3 regions of the Streptomyces sp. NPDC005496 genome follow, and region 1 is predicted to be linked to each of the others. Evidence: riboswitches for the same ligand, from Rfam matches in the RefSeq annotation. Region 1 holds a riboswitch; each other region holds the start of a gene.
The links. Region 1 has a riboswitch for thiamine pyrophosphate ahead of ACFYQQ_RS00080 (purine-cytosine permease family protein). Riboswitches for the same ligand answer to the same signal wherever they lie in the genome.
Positions count from the first base shown of each region.

Region 2: another riboswitch for thiamine pyrophosphate. It lies ahead of thiO (glycine oxidase ThiO); the one in region 1 lies ahead of ACFYQQ_RS00080 (purine-cytosine permease family protein).
Region 3: another riboswitch for thiamine pyrophosphate. It lies ahead of ACFYQQ_RS35875 (thiamine ABC transporter substrate-binding protein); the one in region 1 lies ahead of ACFYQQ_RS00080 (purine-cytosine permease family protein).

Region 1 covers NZ_JBIAJQ010000001.1:14,359-18,769, reverse strand. Annotated here, with positions in the region: gene ACFYQQ_RS00085 (pyruvate carboxylase) at 1-1,757, shown strand, start outside; TPP riboswitch at 1,911-2,005, shown strand; gene ACFYQQ_RS00080 (purine-cytosine permease family protein) at 1,995-3,395, shown strand; gene thiD (bifunctional hydroxymethylpyrimidine kinase/phosphomethylpyrimidine kinase) at 3,446-4,273, shown strand; gene ACFYQQ_RS00070 (DUF4232 domain-containing protein) at 4,298-4,411, opposite strand, start outside.
Region 2 covers NZ_JBIAJQ010000020.1:45,710-50,120, reverse strand. Annotated here, with positions in the region: gene ACFYQQ_RS38930 (Rv2175c family DNA-binding protein) at 1-332, opposite strand, end outside; gene ACFYQQ_RS38925 (FAD-dependent oxidoreductase) at 422-1,648, opposite strand; gene ACFYQQ_RS38920 (hypothetical protein) at 1,681-2,031, opposite strand; TPP riboswitch at 2,084-2,196, shown strand; gene thiO (glycine oxidase ThiO) at 2,194-3,390, shown strand; gene thiS (sulfur carrier protein ThiS) at 3,387-3,587, shown strand; gene ACFYQQ_RS38905 (thiazole synthase) at 3,591-4,385, shown strand.
Region 3 covers NZ_JBIAJQ010000015.1:130,728-135,138, forward strand. Annotated here, with positions in the region: gene ACFYQQ_RS35870 (iron ABC transporter permease) at 1-787, opposite strand, end outside; gene ACFYQQ_RS35875 (thiamine ABC transporter substrate-binding protein) at 763-1,845, opposite strand; TPP riboswitch at 1,925-2,030, opposite strand; gene rlmN (23S rRNA (adenine(2503)-C(2))-methyltransferase RlmN) at 2,116-3,222, opposite strand; gene ACFYQQ_RS35885 (hypothetical protein) at 3,362-3,571, shown strand; gene ACFYQQ_RS35890 (phosphatidate cytidylyltransferase) at 3,658-4,411, opposite strand, start outside.

The sequences.
Region 1 (4,411 bases):
CCACCCGGGTCCGCACCAAGGACATGCTCGCCATCGCGCCCGTGGTCGCCCGGACCCTGCCCGAACTGCTGTCCCTGGAGTGCTGGGGCGGCGCCACCTACGACGTGGCGCTGCGCTTCCTCGCCGAGGACCCGTGGGAGCGGCTGGCGGCGCTGCGCGAGGCGGTGCCGAACATCTGCCTGCAGATGCTGCTGCGCGGCCGCAACACCGTGGGCTACACCCCGTACCCGACAGAGGTCACCGACGCCTTCGTGCAGGAGGCCGCGGCCACCGGCATCGACATCTTCCGCATCTTCGACGCGCTGAACGACGTCGGGCAGATGCGGCCCGCCATCGACGCCGTACGGGAGACCGGGACGGCCGTCGCCGAGGTCGCCCTCTGCTACACCTCCGACCTGTCCGACCCCTCCGAGCGGCTCTACACCCTCGACTACTACCTCCGCCTGGCCGAGCAGATCGTCGAGGCCGGCGCGCACGTCCTGGCCGTGAAGGACATGGCGGGCCTGCTGCGGGCCCCGGCCGCGGCGACCCTCGTCTCGGCGCTGCGCCGGGAGTTCGAGCTGCCGGTGCACATCCACACCCACGACACGGCGGGCGGCCAGCTCGCCACCTACCTCGCCGCGATCCAGGCCGGCGCCGACGCGGTCGACGGAGCGGTCGCGTCGATGGCGGGCACCACCTCGCAGCCGTCGCTGTCGGGCATCGTCGCCGCGACCGACTACTCCGAGCGGCCCACCGGGCTGAGCCTGAAGGCCGTGGGCGACCTGGAGCCGTACTGGGAGAGCGTCCGCAGGATCTACGCGCCCTTCGAGGCGGGCCTGGCCTCGCCGACCGGGCGGGTCTACCACCACGAGATCCCCGGCGGGCAGCTGTCCAACCTGCGCACGCAGGCGGTCGCGCTGGGTCTCGGCGACCGCTTCGAGGACATCGAGGCGATGTACGCCGCCGCCGACCGCATCCTCGGTCACCTGGTGAAGGTCACGCCGTCCTCGAAGGTGGTCGGCGACCTCGCGCTCCACCTGGTCGGCGCCGGTGTCTCGCCGGAGGACTTCGAGGCCAACCCGAACCGGTTCGACATCCCCGACTCCGTCATCGGTTTCCTGCGGGGCGAGTTGGGCAACCCGCCCGGCGGCTGGCCCGAGCCGTTCCGTACCAGGGCGCTGGAGGGGCGCGCTGCCCCCAAGCCGCAGGAGGAGCTTTCCGCGGACGACCGCGAGGGCCTCGCCAAGGACCGGCGCGCGACCCTGAACCGGCTGCTGTTCCCGGGCCCGACACGGGAGTTCGAGACGCACCGCCAGACCTACGGCGACACCAGCCTGCTGGACAGCAAGGACTTCTTCTACGGACTCCGCCCGGGGAAGGAGTACGCGGTCGACCTCGAACCGGGCGTGCGGCTGCTCATCGAGCTGGAGGCGGTCGGCGAGGCCGACGAGCGCGGTATGCGGACCGTGATGTCCGCGCTCAACGGCCAACTGCGGCCGATCCAGGTACGCGACACCGCTGTGTCCTCCGACATCCCGGCGACGGAGAAGGCTGACCGGGCCAACCCCGGTCACGTCGCCGCGCCGTTCGCCGGAGTGGTGACCCTCGCGGTCGCCGAGGGCGACGAGGTGGAGGCGGGCGCCACGGTCGCCACCATCGAGGCGATGAAGATGGAGGCCTCGGTCACCGCCTCGAAGTCCGGGAAGGTGTCGCGGCTCGCGATCAACCGCATCCAGCAGGTGGAGGGCGGCGACCTGCTCGTCGAGATCGCCTGACCCCCGACCCACCGGACCCGGCAGCCAGGCCCGTCCGGCCGCTCCGCCGCACGTGACACAGGGGTGGGGGGGGCGCGGGGGGGGGGGGCCCCCCCCGCCCCCCCCCCCCCGGCCCCCCCCCCCCCCCCACCCCTGTGGCTATCCTGTCCCGCACAACCGGACACGGGGTGCCCCGCACGAGGGCTGAGATCACACCCGTCGAACCTGAACCAGTTAGGACTGGCGGAGGGATGTCTCATGTCGTTGCCGCATGCCCGTGGCGAGGTGGCCGTCGCAGGCCCGCAGGGCGCCTTCGACGGGCGGATGCCCGCGGCCCCCGGTGACCTGCGGGTCGAGGCGCGGGGCATAGCGCCCGTTCCCGAGGACGCCCGCTACGGCGGCCCCGGGCGGCTGTTCACCGTGTGGTTCGCGCCCAACCTGACCATGACGGGGGTGTTCACCGGCACCGTCGGCGCCGCACTCGGCCTCGACTTCGCCACCGCGCTCGCGGCCGTCGTCCTCGGCACCCTCCTCGGTGCCGTACCGACCGCCTTCCTCGGCACCTGGGGCAGCCAGACCGGCGCGGCCCAACTCCCGCTCTCCCGGCTCGCGTTCGGCCCCGCCGTCGTACTGCCCGGCGCTTTGCAGTGGCTGTCGTCGATCGCCTGGGACGCGCTGATCGGCCTGTTCGGCGGAGACGCGCTGGCCCAGCTCTGCGGCCGGCCGTTCTGGCTCGGCGTCCTGGTCGTGATGGCCGCACAGGGAGCGCTCGGCGTCCTCGGGTACGAGGCGATCCACCGCCTCCAGACCGTGATGACCTTCGCGCTCGGCGCCGCCTTCCTCGCCCTCACGGCCAGACTGGCGACCGGTGACCCACGCCTCGCCACGGCCACCGCGCACGGCGCCGACCGCGCCGGCGCCTTCGTCCTGACCTGCGCCGTCGCACTGAGCCTCGCCCTGTCCTGGGCCCCCTACGCCAGCGACTTCAGCCGCTACCTGCCGCGCTCCGCGTCCCGGCCCCGGATGTTCCGGTGCACGCTGCTCGGTCTCGCCGTCTCCTTCGTCGCCGTCCAGGCGCTCGGCCTGTGGGGCGCGTCCGTCTTCACCGACCAGACCGCCCACGGCGTCGACGCGCTGCTCGGCGGCGGGGTACCGGGCGCCCTCGGACTGCTCGCCGTGGCGCTCGCCGCCCTGTGCAGCAACGCCATGAACGACTACAGCGGCTCCCTGGCACTGCAGACCATGGGGGTACGGCTGCCGCGTCCCGTCGCAGCCGCCCTGGCCGCGGCGCTCGGGTTCCCGCTCGTGCTCTGGATGCACGCCGCGGACACCACCGCCCGCTTCCAGAACGTGCTCCTCCTCGTCGGCTACTGGATCCCCGGGTTCGTCGCCGTCGTGGCCGTCGACTGGAGCGTGCGCCGCAGGGCCCGCAGCGGCGCACCGGTCGACCTCGCCGCCGAGGAGGCCCGCCCGCGGCCGTGGTGGCCGGCGCTCGTCGCGTTCGCCGCCGCCTTCGCCGCCGCGGTCCCGTTCATGAGCACCAGCCTGTACGTCGGCCCGGTGGCCAAGGCCCTGCACGGCGCCGACCTCGCCTACCCCGTGGCCTTCGCCGCGGCCCTCGTGGTGTACGCCCCACTGCGCCTGCGCGCCCGCCGCTGACCCCGGCGTCCCCGCCGCCGCACGCCCCTTCCCCGTACGGAGAACCAGGTATGACTCCCTCCACCGGCCCCGCCGCACCGTCCCTCGCGCCGCCCCGCGTCCTGACCGTCGCCGGCTCGGACTCCGGCGGCGGCGCGGGCATCCAGGCCGACCTGAAGACGATGCTCGCGCTGGGCGCGCACGGCATGAGCGTGCTGACCGCGGTCACCGCGCAGAACTCCGTCGGCGTCCAGGGCGCCTGGGAGCTCCCGGCCGATGCCGTGCGCGCGCAGTACCGCAGCGTCGTAAACGACATCGGCGTGCAGGCCGTGAAGACCGGCATGCTCGCCTCGGCCGAACTGGTGCGCCTGGTCGCCGAGTTGCTGGCGGGGACCGCCGCGCCGGTGGTCGTGGACCCGGTGAGCGTCTCCAAGCACGGCGACCGCCTGCTGGCGGACGAGGCCCTGGACGCCGTACGTACCGCGCTGCTGCCGGTGGCGACGGTGGCCACCCCGAACCTGGACGAGACCGCGCAGCTCACGGGTGTCCGCGCCACGGACGAACGGGGCATGTCCGAGGCGGCCGAACGGCTGCTGGCGTTCGGGCCGCGCTGGGTCCTGGTGAAGGGCGGGCACCTGCCCGGCGAGGCCGTGGACCTGCTCACCGACGGCGCCGAGGAGCACTGGCTGCGCGCGCCCCGCCACGACAACCGCCATACCCACGGAACCGGTTGCACCCTGGCCTCCGCGGTGGCCGTGGGCCTGGCGCAGGGGCTGCCCGTGCCGGAGGCGGTGCGGCGCGCGAAGGACTACGTCACGGGCGCGATAGCCGCGGGCTTCCCGCTGGGCGCGGGTCTGGGCCCGGTCGACCACGGCTGGCGGCTGCGCGAGAACCGCTGACCCGAGCCGGACCCGGGGTGTACGTCAGGGGCCGGTGCGCAGGGGCGTCAGGGAGACCGTGGAGGCGTTGCCGGACACGGGCACCTCGCCGTGCGTCCACCGCACCCGCAGTGAGGCCTTCTCGTCGGGCGGCGTGAC
Region 2 (4,411 bases), on a different contig from region 1:
CCGCGATTCTCGCTCAGAGCCTGCGCGGGGGTGCCGGGCAGGGTCGAGTCGGGGGTGAAGAGCCACTCCAGCATCTCTTCGTCGGTGAAGCCGTCGTCCCGCAGGAGCGTCAAGGTGCCGGACAGGCCCTTGACGACCTTCTGCTCGGCCCCGTCGATGAAGGCGGCGGGGACGTGCAGCGCGCGGTTCTCACCACGGCGTACGGCGATGAGCTGGCCGTCCTTGACCAGCTGCCGGACGCGGGTCACCTCGACGCCGAGCAGTTCGGCGATGTCGGGGAGGGTGAGCCAGGCGGGGACGAGAGCATCGATCTTTGCGTCAATCTCGGTCACGGGACAAGCCTGCCATCTGGGACCGACAGTCGGAAGCCGAGGCCGTCCGACCTGGGGAGGAGCAGGCGGGCGGCGGACCGCCGGACGCCCTACGCCGCCGCCGTCTTCAGCGGCTTGGACGGGTCCGTCAGGGCGTCGGCGTCCATCGGCGTCCCCGCCTCGATCAGCTTGCGTCCCTGGGCGAGGTCCCGGGGCCGGCCCACGGCGAGCAGGGCGACCAGGCGGCCCTCGCGGAGCCAGCAGACCGTCCAGGCGGCGCCCGAGGGGTCACCGCGCCACAGGGTCGTGTCGGCGGAGGCGTGGTGGCCGACGTACTGGACGAAGCGGCCGAACTGCTCGGACCAGAAGTAGGGCACCGGGTCGTACGCCGCGGGGGCCTCGCCGATGATGTTCGCCGCCACCGTGCGCGGCCCCTGGAGGGCGTTGTCCCAGTGGTGGACCAGCAGGCGCCCCTCGTAGCGGCCCGACGGGAAGGAGGCGCAGTCGCCGACCGCGTAGACGTCGGGCGCGGAGGTGCGCAGGTGGGCGTCGGCCACGATCTCGCCGTGGGCGCCGAGTTCGATCCCGGAGCCGGCGAGCCAGGCGGTCGCGGGGCGGGCCCCGATGCCGACGACGACCGCGCCGGCGGGCACCCGCGAACCGTCGTCCAGGACCACCGCGCCGGGCTCGACGCGCTCCACGCGCGCGTGGGTGCGCAGCGCCGCCCCGCTGTCGGCGTACCAGCCGGCCATGGGGGCGGCCACCTCGGGAGGCAGCGCACCGGCGAGCGGCCGGTCGGCGGCCTCGACGACGGTCACCGCGCATCCGGCCTCGCGGGCCGCGGTCGCGAACTCGGCGCCGATCCAGCCCGCTCCGACGACCACGATGTCGTGCTGCTCGGCGAGCACCGGGCGCAGCCGCTCGGCGTCGTCCAGGGTGCGCAGCAGGTGGACTCCGGGGATGCCCTCGGTGCCCGGCAGCCGAATCGGTTCCGCCCCGGTGGCGATCACCAGGACGTCGTACGGCACGGGCCCGTCGGCGGTGTCCAGTTCGTGGTCCCCGGGGCGGGCGCCGAGCACCTCGCAGCCGAGCCGCAGTCCGATGCCGAGCGCCTCGAAGTCGACGTCGAAGGCGGAGCCCTCGGCCTTGCCGAGCAGCACCGCCTTGGACAGCGGCGGCCTGTCGTACGGCTGGTGCGGCTCCCCGCCGATCAGGGTCACCGTGCCGGTGAAGCCCTGTTCCCGCAGGGCGACCGCGGTCTGCACCCCGGCCATGCCCGCGCCCACGACGACGACTCGCGGCGCCGTGCGCTCCCCGGACTGCGTCTGCTCGCTCACGTGATCACCATAGACATCTGACACCACGTCAGTCACCGGGCGTGCTGGACGATCTCCTCCACCACGCTCGTCCCACTGCCCTCCTGCGACTCCCACTGCCAGTTCTCCTCAAGCCGTACCCGTCCGTCGGCCAGCTCGACGACCAGGGACACGCAGTGCCCGGAGGATGTCGTTCCGTCGTGCTTCAGCTGCACGTACCGGAAGTCGAGGCGGTCACCCTCACGACTACCCACGAGATGACCTCGTACGACATCGCCGCCCGCGTAGTCGGCCCAGATCCGTCCCTCCCGCTCGTGGTAGGTGAACCGGGTGCGGGTGCCGACCTGGCCCGGCGCCTGGTCGGCGACCGGGGCGAGGACGAGGCCGTCGAGCGAGCGGGCCATGCGGGGAGCTCCTCTACTGGGGGGCCGGGGCGACGGGCTAGGGTGGCCAACGTAAAGCACACGCGGGAGCCCGGACGCACCGGGCTGAGAGGGAGGCTGGACGGCCTCCGACCGTACGAACCTGATCCGGGTCATGCCGGCGAAGGGAGGGGCTGGACGCCCATGTCGCGTACCTCACAGTCCACGGACACCGCACGCGGGCCCTCGGGCTCGCCGGACGTCCTCGTCGTGGGCGGGGGCATCATCGGTCTGGTGACCGCCTGGCGGGCCGCGCAGCGCGGGCTCACCACCGCGGTCGTGGACCCCGAGCCGGGCGGCGGCGCCGCCCAGGTGGCCGCCGGCATGCTGGCCGCCGTCACCGAACTCCACTACGGCGAGCAGACGTTGCTCGGCCTCAACCTGGCCTCCGCCGAGCGCTACCCCGACTTCGCGGCGGAGCTGACCGAGGTCACCGGTCTCGGTCTCGGCTACCGCCGCTGCGGCACGCTCGCCGTCGCGCTGGACGCCGACGACCGCGCCCACCTGCGCGAACTGCACGCGTTGCAGCGCCGGTCGGGCCTGGAGTCGGCGTGGCTCAGCGGCCGGGACTGCCGCCGGCTGGAGCCGATGCTCGCACCGGGCGTGCGCGGCGGGCTGCGGGTGGACGGCGACCACCAGGTCGACCCGCGCCGGCTCGCCGCCGCCCTGGTCGTGGCCTGCGAGCGCGCCGGTGTCGTCCTGCACCGCACCTGGGCCGAGCGGCTGGACGTCGTCCGGGGCCGGGCCACCGGGGTGGTCACCACGGACGGCACCGCCCTGCCGGCCGGCCGGGTCGTCCTCGCCGCGGGCAGCCTCAGCGGACGGCTGGCGGGCGTCCCGGAGGACCTGCTGCCGCCGGTGCGCCCCGTGAAGGGGCAGGTGCTGCGGCTGACCGTGCCGCCGCGCTACGCGCCGTTCCTGAGCCGGACCGTGCGCGCCGTCGTGCGCGGCAGCCACGTCTACCTGGTGCCGCGCGAGAACGGCGAGCTGGTCGTCGGCGCCACCAGCGAGGAGCTGGGCTGGGACACCACGGTCACCGCGGGCGGTGTGTACGAGCTGCTGCGCGACGCCCACGAGCTGGTCCCCGGGATCACCGAACTGCCGCTGACCGAGACCCGCGCCGGGCTGCGCCCCTGCTCGCCGGACAACGCCCCGCTGCTCGGGCCGACCGGACTGGACGGCCTGCTGCTGGCCACCGGCCACCACCGCAACGGCGTGCTGCTCACCCCGGTCACCGGCGACGCCATGGCGCACGTCCTGACCACCGGTGAACTCCCGGACTTGGCACGCCCCTTCACCCCCCGCCGCTTCAGCACCGCCCTCACGGAGCAGCCCGCATGAACATCTTCGTCAACGGGGAGCGCCGGCACGTCGCCCCGGGCACCGCGCTCGACGCCCTCGTCGCGACCCTCACCGCTGCCCCGTCCGGTGTCGCCGTCGCCCTCAACGAGACCGTCGTCCCGCGCGGGCAGTGGGCCGGCACGGCCCTCGCCGACGGGGACCGCGTCGAAGTCCTCACCGCCGTCCAAGGAGGCTGACCCATGGCCGACGACCCCTTCGTCCTCGGCGGCACGTCCTACGCGTCCCGCCTGATCATGGGCACCGGCGGCGCCCCCAGCCTGGACCTGCTGGAGCGCTCCCTGGTGGCCTCCGGCACGGAGCTGACGACGGTCGCGATGCGCCGGGTCGACCCGCGGGCGCACGGTTCGGTGCTGTCCGTCCTCGACCGGCTCGGCATCCGCGTCCTGCCGAACACGGCGGGCTGCTTCACCGCGGGCGAGGCGGTCCTCACCGCCCGGCTCGCGCGGGAGGCCCTCGGCACCGACCTGGTGAAACTGGAGGTCATCGCCGACGAGCGCACGCTGCTGCCCGACCCGATCGAGCTGCTGGACGCCGCCGAGACGCTCGTCGACGACGGGTTCACGGTGCTGCCGTACACGAACGACGACCCGGTGCTGGCGCGGAAGCTGGAGGACGTCGGCTGCGCCGCGATCATGCCGCTGGGCTCGCCCATCGGCTCCGGCCTCGGCATCCGCAACCCGCACAACTTCCAGCTGATCGTGGAGCACGCGCGCGTGCCGGTCATCCTGGACGCGGGCGCCGGGACCGCGTCGGACGCCGCGCTCGCCATGGAGCTGGGATGCGCGGGTGTGATGCTCGCCTCGGCCGTGACCCGGGCGCAGGAGCCGGTGCTGATGGCCGACGCCATGCGGCACGCGGTGGAGGCGGGGCGGCTGGCGTACCGGGCGGGCCGCATCCCGCGCCGGCACTTTGCGGAGGCCTCCTCCCCGGTGGAGGGGCGCGCACGGCTGGACCCCGAGCGCCCCGCCTTCTAGGGCCTGTCGTTTGGATCAGGTCGGCC
Region 3 (4,411 bases), on a different contig from region 1:
GCACGAGGGTGAGCACCGCGGCGGTGGACAGGTCGAAGATCTCGGAGGTCTGCCGGTAGATCTCCACCTCCAGGGTGGAGAAGGTGGGGCCGCCGAGGATCTGCACCACACCGAAGGAGGTGAAGGTGAAGAGGAAGACCATGAGCGTGGCGGCGGCCAGCGCGGGGCCGAGCGCGGGAAGGGTCACCTTGCGCCAGGCGGCGAACCGGGAGGCGCCGAGCACCCGGGCGGCCTCTTCCTGGCGCGGGTCGAGCTGCGACCAGAGGCCGCCGACCGTCCGTACGACGACCGCGTAGTTGAAGAAGACGTGCGCGAGCAGGATCGCCCACACGGTGGTGTCCAGGCGTACGCCCCACAGCTCGTCCAGCAGCCCGCCCCGGCCGACCAGCGCCAGGAAGGCCGTGCCGACGACGACGGTGGGCAGCACGAACGGGACTGTCACGACCGCGCGCAGCACCTGTTTGCCCCGGAAGTCGAAGCGCGCGAAGACGTACGCGCCGGGGAGCGCGACCAGCAGGGTGAGCGCGGTGGAGGCGAGCGCCTGCCAGGTGGTGAACCACAGGACGTGCCGGACGTCGGACTGCCCGAGCACGTCGGCGATCCTGGCGAACCGCCAGGCCCCGCCGACGTGCAGCCCGCGGGCGACGATCGCCGCGACCGGGTAGGCGAAGAAGACCGCGAAGAACGCGACGGGCAGGGCCATCAGACCGAGCCGCGCCGCACTCCCGCGCCTCCCGGTCGCCGCTTTCGCGGGCGGCTTGCCTACTTCAGTACGAGCGAGGTCCACGACTTGACCCACTGGTCGCGGTGGTCGGCGATCCGGGCGGGGGCGAGGGTCTCGGGGTCCTTCGCCTGCGGGCCGAACGCGGTGAACTCGGCGGGCACCCGGGCGCCCTCGATCACCGGGTAGACGAACATGTTCAGCGGCATGTCCTCCTGGAACCGCTTGGAGACCAGGAAGTCGACGAGCGCCTTGCCGCCCTCGGTGTTCTTCGCGTTGCTGAGCAGGCCCGCGTACTCGACCTGCCGGAAGCAGGTGCCGGTCGCGACGCCGGTGGGCGCGGTCTTCGGCTTCGGGTCGGCGTAGATCACCTCGGCGGGCGGGGAGGAGGCGTAGGAGACGACGAGCGGGCGGTCGGCCTTGGCCTTCCTGCCGCCGGCGGAGCCGGAGAACTCCTCGTTGTAGGCCTGCTCCCAGCCGTCGACGACCTTCACGCCGTTGGCCTTGAGCTTCTTCCAGTAGCCCTGCCAGCCGTCGCCGTACGCGGCGGCCGTGCCGAGCAGGAAGCCGAGGCCGGGCGAGGAGGTGGAGGCGTTCTCCGTGACGAGGAGGTTCTTGTACGCGGGCTCGGTGAGGTCGTCGAAGGACTTCGGCGGGGTCAGCTTGTGCTCGGTGAACCAGGCCTTGTCGTAGTTGACGCAGATGTCGCCCGTGTCGATGGGGGTCACCCGGTGCTTGCCCTGGTCGGCCCGGTACTCGGGGAGCACCCCGTCCGCCCCCTTGGCCTCGTACGGCTGGAAGAGGCCGTTGTCGAGCGCGCGGGACAGCAGGGTGTTGTCGACGCCGAAGAAGACGTCGCCCTGCGGGTTGTCCTTGGTGAGGATCGCCTTGTTGACCGCCTGCCCGGCGTCGCCGTCCTTGAGGACCTTGACCCGGTAGCCGGACTGCTTCTCGAACTCCTTGAGCACGTCCTTGGAGGCGATGAAGGAGTCGTGGCTGACCAGGGTGACGGTCTTGGAGCCGGCGGCGTCGGTCCCGGAGTCGGACGAGCCGCACGCCGACAGCGTGACGAGCCCGAGTCCGGTGGCCACGATCGCGGCCGTGAACTTCGTGGTGGTGCTCACTGGATTCCTCCTGGAGTGACCAGGAAGAGACGCGGCCCTGCCCGGGAACCTCTGAAAGTTCCCGGGCAGGGCGCAACAGCTTGAGTGATGACCGAACTTCCTACCCAGAATGACCTGGGCAAGGTTCAGAGGGTCTGCGGCCCGTGCCGCACTCTCAGCGCTGTGGCGCTCCCCTGTCGGAATATGAAGATGTGTGTACGGGAGTCAGACTACCGCCCGCCGTTCCGCGGGCCCCGACCGCCGTCACCGGGGCCGGGACGAGCCCGTCCCCTACCGCTCGGACGCGGCCAGCTGCCCGCACGCCCCGTCGATCTCCTGGCCGCGGGTGTCCCGGACGGTGACCGGCACGCCGTGCGCCGCGATGGCCTCGACGAACGCCTTCTCGTCCTCGGGACGGGAGGCGGTCCACTTGGAGCCGGGTGTCGGGTTCAGCGGGATCAGGTTCACGTGGACCGGCTTGCCCCGGAGCAGCCGGCCGAGCCGGTCACCTCGCCACGCCTGGTCGTTGATGTCCCGGATGAGGGCGTACTCGATGGACAGGCGGCGCCCCGACTTGGCGGCGTACTCCCAGCCGGCGTCGAGGACCTCGCGGACCTTCCACCGGGTGTTGACGGGGACGAGGGTGTCGCGCAGCTCGTCGTCCGGCGCGTGCAGGGAGATGGCGAGGCGGCACTTGAAGCCCTCGTCGGCGAACCGGTGGATGGCGGGCACGAGGCCCACGGTCGACACGGTGATGCCGCGCTGCGAGAGCCCGAGGCCGTCGGGCTCGGGGTCGGTGAGCGCCCGGATCGAGCCGACGACCCGCTTGTAGTTGGCGAGCGGCTCGCCCATGCCCATGAACACGATGTTGCTGAGCCGCGCCGGGCCGCCGGGGATCTCGCCGTCCCTGAGCGCCCGCATCCCGTCGACGATCTGGTGCACGATCTCGCCGGTCGACAGGTTCCGGTCGAGGCCGGCCTGTCCGGTGGCGCAGAACGGGCAGTTCATCCCGCAGCCCGCCTGCGAGCTGATGCACATGGTGACCCGGTCCGGGTAGCGCATCAGCACGGACTCGACGAGCGTGCCGTCGAAGAGCCGCCAGAGGGTCTTGCGGGTGGTGTCGTCGTCGCAGCTGATGTGCCGCACGACCGACATCAGCTCGGGGAGCAGCGCCTCCTGGAGCTTGCCGCGCGAGGCGGCCGGGATGTCCGTCCACTCCGCCGGGTCGTGCGCGTACCGCGCGAAGTAGTGCTGCGAGAGCTGCTTGGCGCGGAACGGCTTCTCGCCGATCGCGGCGACCGCCTCTTTGCGCTCGGCGGGCGTGAGATCGGCAAGGTGCCGCGGCGGCTTCTTGGCTCCGCGGGGGGCGACGAAAGTAAGTTCTCCGGGCTTAGGCATGGCTGTACCAGTGTCGCAGATCGAATGGTGTGATCCGGGGGCCGCGTTGTGCCGGCAGGGGGCCCGGAGTCACTCGGTCACGCGGGGCGCTGTCGCCGGAGGCACACCTACCCCTAGTATCGAACGGGTGTACGAAAACATGTCTCGCCCCATCGTCGTCCAACGCGTCACCGGCACCGGCGGGCGCCGGGTGACGATCCGCGCCCAGGTGGCCGGGCTCGCGCACAGCGACGCCGACGTGGTCGAGTTTCTGCGGCGCGCGGGACTCCCGGACGCCTGGGAGCTGCTGGACGACCCGGACTGGGTGGAGTGGCAGGGCGGCCGGCCGCACGAGTACGGCACGGACTGACGCCGGGACCCGTCCCTACGAAGGAGGGGCCCGCCGTCCTGTGGACAGCGGGCCCCCCGTTCGGAGCAAAGCCTCAGCGGCGCAGGTCAGCCGGACCCCACGAAGAGGACCAGCAGCAGCCACACCACCGGCGCGGTCGGCAGGAGCGAGTCCAGCCGGTCCATGATGCCGCCGTGCCCCGGCAGGAGCGTGCCCATGTCCTTGATGCCGAGGTCCCGCTTGATCATGGACTCGCCGAGGTCGCCGAGCGTGGCGCTGACCGCGACCGCGAGCCCGAGGAGCAGTCCCTGCCACCAGCTGCCGTCGTCGATCAGGAACTCCATGCACAGCGCACCCGCCGCCATGGCGAAGGCGATGGCGCCGCCGAGACCCTCACGGGTCTTGCCGGGGCTGATGCGCGGCGCCAGCTTGTGCGTGCCGAAACGCCAGCCGACGGCGTACGCGCCGGTGTCGCTGACGACGGTGAGCAGCAGGAACGTCAGGACGCGCCAGGGACCGTCGTCGGCCGCCAGCATGAGGGCGACGAACGTGGCGAGGAACGGCACGTAGAAGGCGGCGAAGACCCCGGCCGTGACGTCCTTGAGGTACCCCTCGGGGGGTTCCGTCATCCGCCAGACCAGGACCGCGAGCGCGGTCAGCGCCATCGCCACCCAGGCGCCCTCGGTGCCCCGCGCGTACCCGGCGACGACCATGGCCGCACCGCCGATCGCGAGCGGCACGAGAGGCGCCTTGATGCCCTTGCGCTCGGACAGCCGTGACGTGAGCTCCCACAGGCCCACCACCACGGCGACCGCTATCACCCCGATGAACACGGCCTTGACGACGAACAACGACGCGATG